3 regions of the Streptomyces sp. NPDC056580 genome follow, and region 3 is predicted to be linked to each of the others. Evidence: riboswitches for the same ligand, from Rfam matches in the RefSeq annotation. Region 3 holds a riboswitch; each other region holds the start of a gene.
What was found. A riboswitch is a leader RNA that binds a small molecule or an ion and turns the genes downstream of it on or off. The one in region 3 is predicted to bind thiamine pyrophosphate.
Positions count from the first base shown of each region.

Region 1: it holds a riboswitch for thiamine pyrophosphate, as region 3 does, so the genes downstream of both, ACFQ9Z_RS22215 (thiamine ABC transporter substrate binding subunit) here and thiC (phosphomethylpyrimidine synthase ThiC) in region 3, are expected to answer to the same signal.
Region 2: it holds a riboswitch for thiamine pyrophosphate, as region 3 does, so the genes downstream of both, thiO (glycine oxidase ThiO) here and thiC (phosphomethylpyrimidine synthase ThiC) in region 3, are expected to answer to the same signal.

Region 1 is NZ_JBHTVE010000009.1:319,860-324,063, reverse strand. It holds gene ACFQ9Z_RS22220 (ABC transporter permease) at 1-1,082, opposite strand, end outside; gene ACFQ9Z_RS22215 (thiamine ABC transporter substrate binding subunit) at 1,130-2,215, opposite strand; TPP riboswitch at 2,298-2,405, opposite strand; gene rlmN (23S rRNA (adenine(2503)-C(2))-methyltransferase RlmN) at 2,429-3,535, opposite strand; gene ACFQ9Z_RS22205 (hypothetical protein) at 3,975-4,204, shown strand, end outside.
Region 2 is NZ_JBHTVE010000002.1:611,927-616,130, forward strand. It holds gene ACFQ9Z_RS06530 (thiazole synthase) at 1-736, opposite strand, end outside; gene thiS (sulfur carrier protein ThiS) at 741-941, opposite strand; gene thiO (glycine oxidase ThiO) at 944-2,104, opposite strand; TPP riboswitch at 2,102-2,213, opposite strand; gene ACFQ9Z_RS06545 (hypothetical protein) at 2,266-2,616, shown strand; gene ACFQ9Z_RS06550 (NAD(P)/FAD-dependent oxidoreductase) at 2,649-3,875, shown strand; gene ACFQ9Z_RS06555 (Rv2175c family DNA-binding protein) at 4,017-4,204, shown strand, end outside.
Region 3 is NZ_JBHTVE010000005.1:443,803-448,006, reverse strand. It holds gene thiC (phosphomethylpyrimidine synthase ThiC) at 1-1,726, opposite strand, end outside; TPP riboswitch at 1,719-1,894, opposite strand; gene ACFQ9Z_RS13435 (YibE/F family protein) at 1,966-3,366, shown strand; gene ACFQ9Z_RS13430 (SsgA family sporulation/cell division regulator) at 3,468-3,905, opposite strand; gene ACFQ9Z_RS13425 (IclR family transcriptional regulator) at 4,007-4,204, opposite strand, start outside.

The DNA of each region.
Region 1 (4,204 bases), on a different contig from region 3:
AGCCGTCCCGCGTCCCGGCGGGCCAGCGCGGCGGCGGCGAGACCCCCGATCACCAGGGCGATGGCGGTGGCGGCGACGGCGTACTCCAGCGAGGTCCACACGGCGTGCAGCGGCGCCACCAGGAAGGTGCCGCCGTCGGCGTCGGTCAGCGCCCGGTAGTAGCCGAGGCCGGGCGCGTCCAGGGAGCGCTGCACGAGGACGGCGAGCGGCAGCACGAGCAGCAGCGCGACGGTGAGCAGGACCCCGGCGAGCAGCGCCCACTGCCCCGCGCCGCGTGGCCGGCGTGCGGTCGTCTTCGGGTCGGCGAGGCGCAGGGCGCTCTCGCGCCGCCGAACCGTCCAGGCGTGCACGGCGAGGATCGCGCCCACCGCGGCGAACTGGACGAGGGTCAGGACGGCCGCCGTGGAGAGGTCGAAGACCTCCGAGGTCTGCCGGTAGATCTCCACCTCAAGGGTGGAGAACGTGGGCCCGCCGAGGATCTGCACCACGCCGAAGGAGGTGAAGGTGAACAGGAAGACCATCAGCGCGGCGGCGGCCACGGCGGGCGCGAGGGCGGGCAGGGTGACCTTCCGCCACGCCGTCAGCGGTGAGGCGCCGAGCATCCGCGCCGCCTGCTCCTGCCGGGGGTCGAGCTGGGCCCACAGCCCGCCGACGGTCCGTACGACGACCGCGTAGTTGAAGAAGACGTGCGCCAGCAGGATCGCCCACACGGTGGTGTCCAGCCGTACCCCCCACAGGTCGTCGAGCAGCCCGCCGCGTCCGACCAGCGCCAGGAACGCCGTGCCCACCACGACGGTCGGCAGCACGAACGGTACGGTGACGACCGCCCGCAGCAGTTGTCTGCCGGGGAAGTCGAAGCGGGCGAAGACGTAGGCGGCGGGCAGGGCGAGCAGCAGGGTGAGCGCGGTGGAGGCGAGCGCCTGCCAGGTGGTGAACCAGAGCACGTGCCGGATGTCCGGCTGTGCGACGACGTCCGCCATCCGCCCGAACCGCCAGGCGCCGTCCGCCTTCAGACCGCGCGCCACGATCGCGGCGACGGGCCAGGCGAAGAACACGGCGAAGAACGCGGCGGGCAGGGCCATCAGCCCCAGCCGCGCCGCGCTCCCGCGCGCGGTGCCCCTGCGGACCGCTACCTCAGTACGAGTGACGTCCACGACTTGACCCACTGGTCACGGTTGGCGGCGATGGTGGCGGGCGGCATCGTCTCGGGGTCCTTGGCCTGCGGCCCGTACTTCGCGAAGTCCGGCGGCACCGCGGCGCCCTGGCGCACGGGGTAGACGAACATGTTGAGCGGCATGTCCTCCTGGAACTCCTTGGTGAGCAGGAAGTCGAGGAACGCCTTGCCGCCCTTGGTGTTCTTCGCGTTGCTCAGCAGGCCCGCGTACTCGGTCTGCCGGAAGCAGGTGCCCTGGGACACCCCGGTCGGGGCGGTGCCGGGCCGCTTCTTGGCGTAGATGACCTCGGCGGGCGGCGACGAGGCGTACGACACCACCAGCGGGCGGTCGCCGCCGGCCTTCCTGCCCTCGGACGACCCGGAGAACTCCTGGTAGTAGGCCTGCTCCCAGCCGTCGACGACCTTGACGCCGTTGGCCTTGAGCTTCTTCCAGTAGTCCTGCCAGTGGTCGCCGCCGAACTTCGCCGCGCTGCCCAGCAGGAAGCCGAGGCCCGGCGAGGAGGTGGCGGCGTTCTCGGTGACGAGGAGGTTCTTGTACGCGGGCTTCGCGAGGTCGGCGAAGGACTGCGGCGGGGTCAGCTTGTGCTCGCTGAAGAAGGCCTTGTCGTAGTTGACGCAGATGTCCCCGGTGTCGACGGGCGTGACACGGTGCCTGCCCTGGTCGACGCGGTACTGAGGCAGCACCTGGTCGGAGCCCTTCGGCTCGTAGGACTGGAACAGCCCGTTGTCCAGGGCGCGGGAGAGCAGGGTGTTGTCGACGCCGAAGAAGACGTCGCCCTGCGGGTTGTCCTTGGTCAGCAGCGCCTTGTTGACGGCCTGCCCGGCGTCGCCGCTCTTGAGGACCTTGACCTGGTAGCCGGACTTCTTCTCGAAGTCCCGTATGACGCTCTTGGAGACGAGCCACGAGTCGTGGCTGACGAGGGTCACGGTCCTGGAGTCCGCGGCGGATCCCTTGGCGTCGTCCGACCCGCACCCGCTCAGCACGGGCAGGGCGACGAGGCCGAGCCCCACCGTCACGGCCACGAGGGTCTTGTTGTGCACTGGATGTCCTCCTGGGGTTGGCCAGGAAGAGACGCGGCCCTGCCCGGGCTCCGCTGGGGGAGTCCCGGGCAGGGCGCAACAGCTTGAGTGGTGACCGAACTTCCTACCCAGAATGACCTGGGCGAGGTTCAGAGGGTCTGCGGCCCGGTTGCCGCACTCTCAGCGCTGTGGCGCTCCCCTGTCGGAATATGCAGATGTAGTGACGTGGCCAGATTATCGCTCGGTGGCCGCGAGCTGACCACAGGCCCCGTCGATCTCCTGTCCCCGGGTGTCCCGGACCGTGACCGGTACCCCGTGGGCCGCGATGGCCTCCACGAACGCCTTCTCGTCCTCGGGCCGCGAGGCGGTCCACTTCGAGCCCGGCGTCGGGTTCAGCGGGATCAGGTTGACGTGCACGGGCCTGCCCTTGAGCAGCCGGCCGAGCCGGTCGCCGCGCCAGGCCTGGTCGTTGATGTCCCGGATCAGCGCGTACTCGATGGACAGCCGGCGTCCGGACTTCGCGGCGTACTCGAACCCGGCGTCCAGCGCCTCGCGCACCTTCCACCGCGTGTTCACGGGGACCAGGGTGTCGCGCAGTTCGTCGTCGGGCGCGTGCAGGGAGATCGCGAGCCGGCACTTGAAGCCCTCGTCGGAGAACCGGTGGATGGCCGGGACCAGCCCGACCGTCGACACGGTGATGCCGCGCTGCGACAGGCCGAGCCCGTCGGGGGCGGGGTCGGTCAGCGCCCGGATGGCGCCCACGACCCGCTTGTAGTTGGCGAGCGGCTCCCCCATGCCCATGAAGACGATGTTGGACAGCCGCGCGGGGCCGCCGGGCACCTCGCCGTCCCGCAGCGCCCGCATACCGTCCACGATCTGGTGCACGATCTCGGCGGTGGACAGGTTCCGGTCGAGACCCGCCTGCCCGGTCGCGCAGAACGGGCAGTTCATCCCGCACCCGGCCTGCGAGCTGATGCACATGGTGACCCGGTCCGGGTACCGCATCAGCACGGACTCCACGAGGGTGCCGTCGAACAGCCGCCACAGCGTCTTGCGGGTGGTCCCCTGGTCGGTCGACAGGTGCCGCACGACGGTCATCAGCTCGGGGAGCAGCGCTTCCTGCAGCCTGCCGCGCGCACCGGCGGGGATGTCGGTCCACTCCGCCGGGTCGTACGCGTACCGCGCGAAGTAGTGCTGCGACAGCTGCTTGGCACGGAACGGCTTCTCCCCGATCTCGGCCACCGCGTCCTTGCGCTCGGCGGGCGTGAGATCGGCGAGATGCCGCGGCGGCTTCTTGGCTCCGCGCGGGGCGACGAAAATGAGTTCTCCGGGCTTGGGCATGGTGGTTCCAGTGTCGCAGATCCAATCGGGTGACCTGGGGCTGTCACCCGCTACGACTGTCGTCAGTTGTCGTCGCCGGTCGCGGTCGACCGCGTGTTCCGCCCGCGCCGCCGGGCACGCGCCAGGGATGACCCCTTCTCGCGCGGCATCGGTCCAACTGGCAGAGCGTCCGGACGGGCCTCCGTGGTTGTTGTGGGCCTTCCTGGTCGTGTGGGCGATCTGCGGAGTGTTCGTCCTCTTCAAGCTGCGCCGGAACGGCTGGAGGTTCCCCCGGCGGCGCTGAAGCGGCCCGACTGAATCAAACGCGGCAGGCGTGTGATGTAGACCACTCCGCGACCTATCACGTTTTGGGCACTTCGATCTGCTTGCGCTGTTGCGCCGGCACCTTTCCCTGCATCAAGATCACCTCCGGTTAATACATCTCTCATTTGGGGGTTCGATGCGACGGATTGCCTCTGTTCTCACTGGAATTCTTCTGCTTTTGGGCGGAAGTTTCATTTTGGCGCCTTCAGCCAGTGCCGCCGGCTATGGATGCAGTGGAAGCGAGATCGACACGTACCAGGTCAAGACTTCCGGCGGCAGCGTCTACGGCAATATTCACCTCTACTACGACTCTTCGACCGGCAAGAACTGCGCGGTCAACGTGGCCACGAGCGCGGGCGGTTACGG
Region 2 (4,204 bases), on a different contig from region 3:
CGGCGAAGTGCCTGCGCGGGATCCGGCCGGCCAGCCGGGCCAGCCGCCCCGCCTCCACCGCGTGCCGCATCGCGGCGGCCATCGTCTCGGGCCGCTGGGCCCGCGTCACGGCGGAGGCGAGCATCACACCGGCGCAGCCCAGCTCCATCGCCAGGGCGACGTCCGAGGCCGTGCCGGCGCCCGCGTCCAGGATCACCGGCACGCGCGCGTGCTCGACGATCAACTGGAAGTTGTGCGGGTTGCGGATCCCGAGCCCGGAGCCGATCGGGGAGCCGAGCGGCATCACCGCCGCACAGCCCACGTCCTGCAGCCTGCGCGCCAGCACGGGATCGTCGTTCGTGTACGGCAGCACCGTGAAACCCTCGTCGACCAGCGTCTCCGCCGCGTCCAGCAACTCCACCGGATCCGGCAGCAGGGTGCGCTCGTCGGCGATGACCTCCAGCTTGACCAGGTCGGTGCCGAGCGCCTCGCGCGCGAGGCGGGCCGTCAGCACGGCCTCACCCGCGGTGAAGCAGCCCGCGGTGTTCGGCAGCACCCGGATGCCGAGCCTCTGCAGGACCGAAAGCACCGAGCCGTGCACCCCGGGATCGACCCGCCGCATCGCCACCGTGGTCAGCTCCGTGCCGGAGGCGACCAGCGCGCGCTCCAGCACCTCCAGGCTGGGCGCGCCGCCGGTGCCCATGATCAGCCGGGACCCGAAGGGCACCCCGCCCACCAGGAAGGGGTCGTCGGTCATGTGGTCAGCCTCCCTGTACGGCGGTGAGGACTTCGACGCGGTCGCCCTCGCGCAGCGCGGTGGCCGCCCACCGCCCGCGCGGTACGACCGTCTCGTTGACGGCCGCGGCCACCCCGGAGGGCGCCGCGGTCAGGGACCGCACCAGCGCATCGAGCGCGGTGCCCGGGACGATCTCCCGGCGCTCGCCGTTGACCGAGACACAGATGCTCATGCGGGCTGCTCCACGAGTACGGCGCCGAAGCGCTCCGGGGTGAACGGACGGGCCGCCTCCGGCAGCTCGCCGCCGGCCAGCAGCGCGGCCATGACGTCCCCGGTGACCGGGGTGAGCAGCACGCCGTTGCGGAAGTGCCCGGTGGCCAGCAGCAGCCCGTCGAGCGAGGACGGGCCGAGCAGCGGGGCGTTGTCGGGGGAGCCGGGGCGCAGGCCGGCCCCGGTCTCGGTGAGGGGCAGCTCGGTGATCCCCGGGACCAGCTCGTGGGCGTCGCGCAGCAGCTCGTACACACCGCCGGCGGTCACCGTGGTGTCCCAGCCCAGCTCCTCGCTGGTCGCGCCAACGACCAGCTCGCCGTTCTCCCGGGGCACCAGGTAGACCTGGCTCCCGCGCACAACGGCCCGCACGGTGCGGCTCAGGAAGGGCGCGTACCGCCTGGGCACGGTCAGCCGCAGCACCTGGCCCTTCACCGGCCGCACCGGGGGCAGCGCGTCGTCCGGGACGCCCGCGAGCCGCCCGCTGAGGCTGCCGCCCGCCAGCACCACCTGCCCCGCGCCCAGCCGGGTGCCGTCCGCCGCGGAGACCCCGGCGGCCCGGCCCCCGGCGACGTCGAGCCGCTCGGCCCAGCACCGGTGGAACACGACCCCGGCCCGCTCGCACGCGGCCACCAGGGCGGACGCCAGCCGTCTGGGATCGATCTGGTGGTCGCCGTCGACCCGCAGCCCGCCGCGCACCCCGGGCGCGAGCATGGGCTCCAGACGCCGGCACTCCCGCCCCGACAGCCACACGGAGTCGAGTCCCGAGCGCCGCTGGAGGGCGTGCAGCTCCCGCAGGTGGGCGCGGTCGTCCGAGTCGAGCGCCACGGCGAGCGTGCCGCAGCGCCGGTAGCCCAGGTCGTGGCCGGTGAGTTCGGTCAGCTCGGCCGCGAAGTCCGGGTAGCGGCGGGCCGACTCCAGGTTGAGGGCGAGCAGTCTCTCCTCGCCGTGGTGCAGTTCGGTGACCGCGGCCAGCATCCCCGCCGCGACCCGCGCGGCCCCGCCGCCGGGCTCGGGGTCCACCACGGCCGTGGCGAGCCCGCGCTGCGCGGCACGCCAGGCCGTGACCAGGCCGATGATCCCGCCCCCGATGACGAGGACGTCGGACGTACGTGACGGCATGGGCGTCCAGCCCCTCCCTTCGCCGGCATGACCCGGATCAGGTTCGTACGGTCGGAGGCCGCCAGCCTCCCTCTCAGCCCGGTGCGTCCGGGCTCCCGCGAGTGCTTGTACGGTGGCCACCCTAGCCCTCGGCGCCCCGACCCCGTAAGGAGCCCCGCCCCATGGCCCGCTCGCTCGACGGACTCGTCCTCGCCCCCGTGGCGGACCAGGCACCGGGTCAGGTGGGCACCCGCACCCGGTTCGCCTACCACGAGCGCGACGGCGAGGTCTGGGCCGAGTACGCGGGCGGCGACGTGGTGCGCGGCCACCTGGTGGGCACCCGGGAGGGGGACCGGTTGGACTTCCGGTACGTGCAGCTCAAGCGGGACGGGACCACGTCCTCGGGGCACTGCGTGTCGGCGGTCGTGGAGCTGCCCGACGGGCGGGTGCGGCTGGAGGAGACCTGGGAGTGGGAGTCGCAGCGGGGCGCCGGCACCAGCGTTGTGGAGCAGGTCACCGGGCACGCCCACTGACTGACGTTCCGTCAGTTGTCTAAGGTGATCGGGTGAGCGAGCAGACAGCACAGCAGGGCGCGCGGCGGCGGGTGGTCGTCGCCGGCGCGGGCATGGCCGGGGTGCAGACCGCGGTGGCCCTGCGCGAACAGGGCTTCACGGGCACCGTCACCCTGATCGGCGCCGAGCCCCACCAGCCCTACGACCGGCCGCCGCTGTCCAAGGCCGTGCTCCTCGGCACGGCCGAGGGCTCCGCCTTCGACGTGGACTTCGAGTCCCTCGGCATCGAACTCAGGCTCGGCTGCGAGGCGCTGGGCGTGCGCCCCGCCGACCACGAGCTGGACACCGAGGCCGGCCCCGTGCCGTACGACGTCCTGGTCCTGGCCACCGGCGCCGAGCCGGTCACGCTGCCCGGCGCCGAGGGCGTGCCCGGCGTGCACCTGCTGCGCACCCTGGACGACGCCGAACGGCTGCGCCCGGTGCTGGCCCGGCAGCACGACATCGTGGTCGTCGGCGCCGGCTGGATCGGCGCCGAGTTCGCCACGGCCGCCCGCGAGGCCGGCTGCGCCGTGACCGTCGTGGAGGCCGCCGACCGGCCGCTCGCCGGTGCGCTGCCCGCCGAGGTCGCCGCGCCCATGACCGCCTGGTACGCCGACAGCGGCGCCCACCTGCGCACCGGCGCGCGCGTGGAGCGCGTCGAGCCGGGCTCGGTGCTGCTCGCCGACGGCACCCGGCTGCCCGCGGGCGCCGTGGTGGTCGGCATCGGCGCCCGCCCCGCCACGGCCTGGCTGGCCGGCTCGGGCATCGAGCTGGGCGCGCACGGCGACGTCCTGGCCGACGACCGGCTGCGCACCTCCGCCGAGGACGTCTACGCGGTCGGCGACTGCGCCTCCTTCCCGTCCGCCCGCTACGGCGCCCGGCTGCTGATCCACCACTGGGACAACGCCCTGCAGGGGCCGCGCACCGTCGCCGCGAACATCCTCGGCGAGATCCCGGCGGTCTACGACCCGGTGCCGTACTTCTGGTCGGAGCAGTTCGGCCGGTTCGTCCAGTACGCGGGCCACCACGCCGCCGCCGACCGCATGGTCTGGCGCGGTGAGCCCGAGGGGCCGGCCTGGTCCGTGTGCTGGCTGCGCGAGGACCGGCTGGTCGCCCTGCTGGCGGTCGGCCGGCCGCGCGACCTGGCCCAGGGCCGGCGGCTGATCGAGGCCGGCCGCCGCATGGACCCCGGGGTCCTGGCCGACCCCGCGAGGCCGCTGAAGAGCGCAGCCCTCGACTAGGGCCTGTCTGACGATCCGTCGCGGAAGCGGCCGCCCTCCGGGTGACGGGGCCGCTTCCGCGACCGGCCCCGGCGGCGTCGTCTCCCCCGCGCGGACCGGCCTGGCTTCCGACTGTCGGTAGGGGATGGCAGGCTAGATCCCGTGACCGAGATTGACGCAAAGATCGATGCTCTCGTCCCCGCCTGGCTCACCCTCCCCGACATCGCCGAACAGCTCGGCGTCGAGGTGACGCGTGTGCGGCAGCTGGTCAAGGAGGGCCAGCTCATCGCCGTGCGCCGAGGTGAGAACCGGGCGCTGCACGTCCCCGCCGCCTTCATCGACGGGGACAA
Region 3 (4,204 bases):
GAGCCATGCCCTCCTCGGCCTCGGCCCGGGTTCCGCCGTGTTCGCGGCGGATGTCCTGGGAGATCCTCATGCTGCAGAACTTCGGCCCGCACATGGAGCAGAAGTGCGCCGTCTTCGCGGGTTCGGCCGGCAGGGTCTCGTCATGGAACTCCCTCGCCGTGTCGGGGTCCAGGGCGAGGTTGAACTGGTCCTCCCACCGGAACTCGAAGCGGGCGTCGGACAGCGCGTCGTCCCACTCCTGCGCGCCGGGGTGACCCTTGGCGAGGTCCGCCGCGTGGGCGGCGATCTTGTAGGTGATGACCCCGGTCTTGACGTCGTCGCGGTTGGGCAGGCCCAGGTGCTCCTTGGGCGTGACGTAACAGAGCATCGCCGTGCCCCACCAGGCGATCATCGCGGCGCCGATGCCGGAGGTGATGTGGTCGTACGCCGGCGCGATGTCCGTCGTCAGCGGGCCGAGCGTATAGAACGGAGCTTCATCGCAGATCTCCTGCTGAAGGTCGATGTTCTCCTTGATCTTGTGCATCGGGACGTGTCCCGGGCCCTCGATCATGGTCTGTACTTCGAAACGCCTGGCGATCCGGTTGAGTTCCCCGAGCGTGCGCAACTCCGCGAACTGCGCCTCGTCGTTGGCGTCCGCGATCGAGCCGGGCCGCAGGCCGTCGCCCAGCGAGTAGGTGACGTCGTACGCGGCGAGGATCTCGCACAGTTCCTCGAAGTTCTCGTACAGGAACGACTCCTTGTGGTGCGCCAGGCACCACGCGGCCATGATCGAGCCGCCTCGCGAGACGATGCCGGTCTTGCGGTTGGCGGTGAGCGGCACGTACGGCAGGCGCACGCCCGCGTGGACGGTCATGTAGTCCACGCCCTGCTCGGCCTGCTCGATGACGGTGTCCTTGTAGATCTCCCAGGTCAGTTCCTCGGCCCGGCCGTCGACCTTCTCCAGCGCCTGGTAGAGCGGGACGGTGCCGATGGGCACGGGGGAGTTGCGCAGCACCCACTCGCGCGTGGTGTGGATGTTCCGGCCGGTGGAGAGATCCATGACCGTGTCGGCGCCCCAGCGGGTCGCCCAGGTCATCTTCTCGACCTCCTCCTCGATGGAGGAGGTGACCGCCGAGTTGCCGATGTTGGCGTTGACCTTCACCAGGAAGCGCTTGCCGATGATCATCGGCTCGATCTCCGGGTGGTTGACGTTGGCGGGCAACACCGCGCGCCCTGCCGCTATCTCGTCCCGGACCACCTCGGGGTCCACGCTATCCCGGATGGCCACGTACTCCATCTCCGGTGTGATCTCGCCCCTGCGCGCGTACGCGAGCTGTGTGACCGCCTGGCCCGCACGGCCACGGCGCGGCTGGCGCGGGCGCCCGGGGAACACCGCGTCAAGGTTGCGCAGCCCGCCGCGCGGCGAGGTGTGCTTGATCCCGTCGTCCTCGGGGCGGACGGGTCGGCCCGCGTACTCCTCGGTGTCGCCGCGGGCGACGATCCAGTTCTCCCGCAGCGGCGACAACCCCCTGCGGACATCGGTGTCGACGAGCGGATCGGTGTACGGGCCCGAAGTGTCGTACAGCGTGACCGACTGCCCGTTGGTGAGGTGCACCTGTCGGACCGGCACCTGCAGATCGGGGCGTGAACCCTCGACGTACGCCTTGTGCCAGCCGATGGACTTCCCGGCCTCCTGGGACTTCTCGTCCTGAACGGAGGCAGGCGTGCGCGCGTCCTTGTTGGTCATGAGACCTACTCCCTACGCCGGCATTACCCGGTAACAGGTTCGGCGGTCGACGCAGCGGTTCTCCGGTCGCGGATGTCCCCTGTGAAAACGTCGTTCCACGTGAAACATCGCGTGTACGGAGGTCAGCGCCCTCTCAGCCCGGTGCTCCGAGCTCCCGCGTGTGCAAAGGTGTCTCCACGCTAGCGTCAGTTCGGGCGCGGTGAACAGAGGGCCTACTTCGTTCTTGGGATGATCGGGCGGTGACCACGACGGAGCAGCACCCCTACCCACCCTCCGAGCCGCCGCGCCAGGGCGGCTCCGCACCAGGCGACGGCCACGGCCGTGGGCCCGGCCAGTCACACGGTCACAGTCACGGCCACGGTCCTGCCGCGCCCGTCTCGAAGCATCTGCGCAAGGTCATCGCGGCGATCCTGGTCCCGTTCACCGCCGCCGTCGTGGTCGGCCTGGTGGTTCTCTGGCCGGGAGGAGCACCGCCGCACGAGCGCACCGGCGTCGGCTTCGACCGCCAGACCCAGCAGGCCACGGTGGCTCAGGTGGTCGAGCTGAGCTGCAAGTCGGTCAACGCATCGGGCGGCACGGCGGTGGGCGGCACCTCCACTCCAGGCGACGGCTCGGCACAGCACGAGGCGAAGGGCACCTGCAGAAAGGCGACCATCAGGGTCGATACGGGCAGGGACCGGGGCCGGACCTTCACCGAGATCGTGCAGCCGGACCAGTCACGGCAGTTGCACCAGGGTGAGAAGGTCGTGGTCGCCTACGAGCCCTCGGCGCCGAAGGACCTGCAGTACTCGGTGACCGATGTGAACCGGAAGTTCCCCATGGCGCTGCTCGCCGGCGTCTTCGCGCTCGCCGTCGTGGTGGTGGGCCGGATGCGCGGGGTCATGGCCCTGGTCGCACTGGCCGTGAGTTTCCTGGTGCTGACGTTCTTCATCCTCCCCGCGATCCTGCAAGGCTCGAATCCGCTGCTGGTGGCCGTCGTCGGCTCGAGCGCCATCATGCTCATCGCGCTCTACATGTGCCATGGGCTGTCCGCGCGCACGTCGGTCGCGGTGCTCGGCACCCTGGCCTCCCTGCTGCTGATCGGCGTTCTCGGCTCCGGCTTCATCGGCTGGGCCGCGCTGACCGGCAACACGGACGACAGCACGGGTCTGATCCACGGGTTGTTCCCGTCGATAGACATGAGCGGCCTGCTGCTGGCCGGAGTCATCATCGGTTCGCTGGGCGTCCTGGACGATGTGACGGTGACCCAGACGTCCGCGGTCTGGGAGCTGCACGAGGCCAATCCTGCGATGGGCCGGCGCGACCTGTACCGGGCGGCCATCCGGATCGGCCGCGACCACATCGCCTCGGTCGTCAACACCCTGGTGCTCGCCTACGCCGGTGCCGCGCTGCCGCTGCTCCTGCTGTTCTCGATCGCGCAGAGCAGCGTGGGCACGGTGGCCAACAGCGAGCTGGTGGCCGAGGAGATCGTGCGCACGCTGGTGGGGTCGATCGGCCTGGTCGCCTCGGTCCCGGTCACCACCGCCCTCGCCGCCCTGGTCGTCGCGGCCGACCGGCCCGGACCGGATGGTGCGGTGGGCGCCGGGACGCAGCACGTCCCCCCGGCGCGGGGCGGCCGGGGCCGGCGGCGGAAGCGCTAGCGGACGTGAGGCCCCCCCCGGGGAGCGTCGCTGAAGAAGCGTTCCTGCGGTGTCCCGAGCGGCAGTGCCCGAGCGTCCGGCGCCCGGCTGCCCCCAAGGCCTCAGCCGGCGCTCTGCTCCTCGGCCAGAATGCGGTCGAGCGCCTCGTCGAGGTGGGCGTCGAAGTCCGCGAGGGCACCCTCCTGGCCGAGCGGCACCAGCTTGTCCGTGCGGTCGAGGAAGGCCACGAGCGGCGGCGTCGAGGAGCGGAACAGTGCCTGGTCGCTGCCGACCTGAAGCCGGATCAGCACCTCGCCCAGCACCTCGGTGTCGGCGGGAGCGATGTGCACATCGCCCTCCCCGCACGGCCGCCCCACGCCGTCGATCAGCAGTTCCCGCCCGAAGGCCCAGGTGACCGGGGCGTCACCGGGCAGATGGAACGTGAGCCGCACGGCATAGGGATCACAGGTCTCGTAGCGCAACTCCACCGGGATGCGGAAGGAGAGCTCCTCGGAGACGAGAAAACTCATCATGACTTCTGCCTGTACGGATTCGCGCATCGCCTACCCCGTCATATGACGTCGACTGGCCGAGATTGATCCCCCTCGACTGTGCCTCAAATCTTGCTCAACGTGCATGCCGAATCACAAGGAGTGAGTTTTCAGATACTGATAGAGAGTGACAGCGCGCCCAGATGCCGCCCGATCCCGGCCTGCAGGCGACGGGCCGCCGGCAGCAGCCGTTCGCTCTGATGTACGGGGAGTGAAATGGCCATCGTGGCCGCCGTCGTGCCGACCGTGATGGGGACCGCCGCGCAGACCGTCCCGAGCGCGTACTCCTGCCGCTCCACCACCGGCTC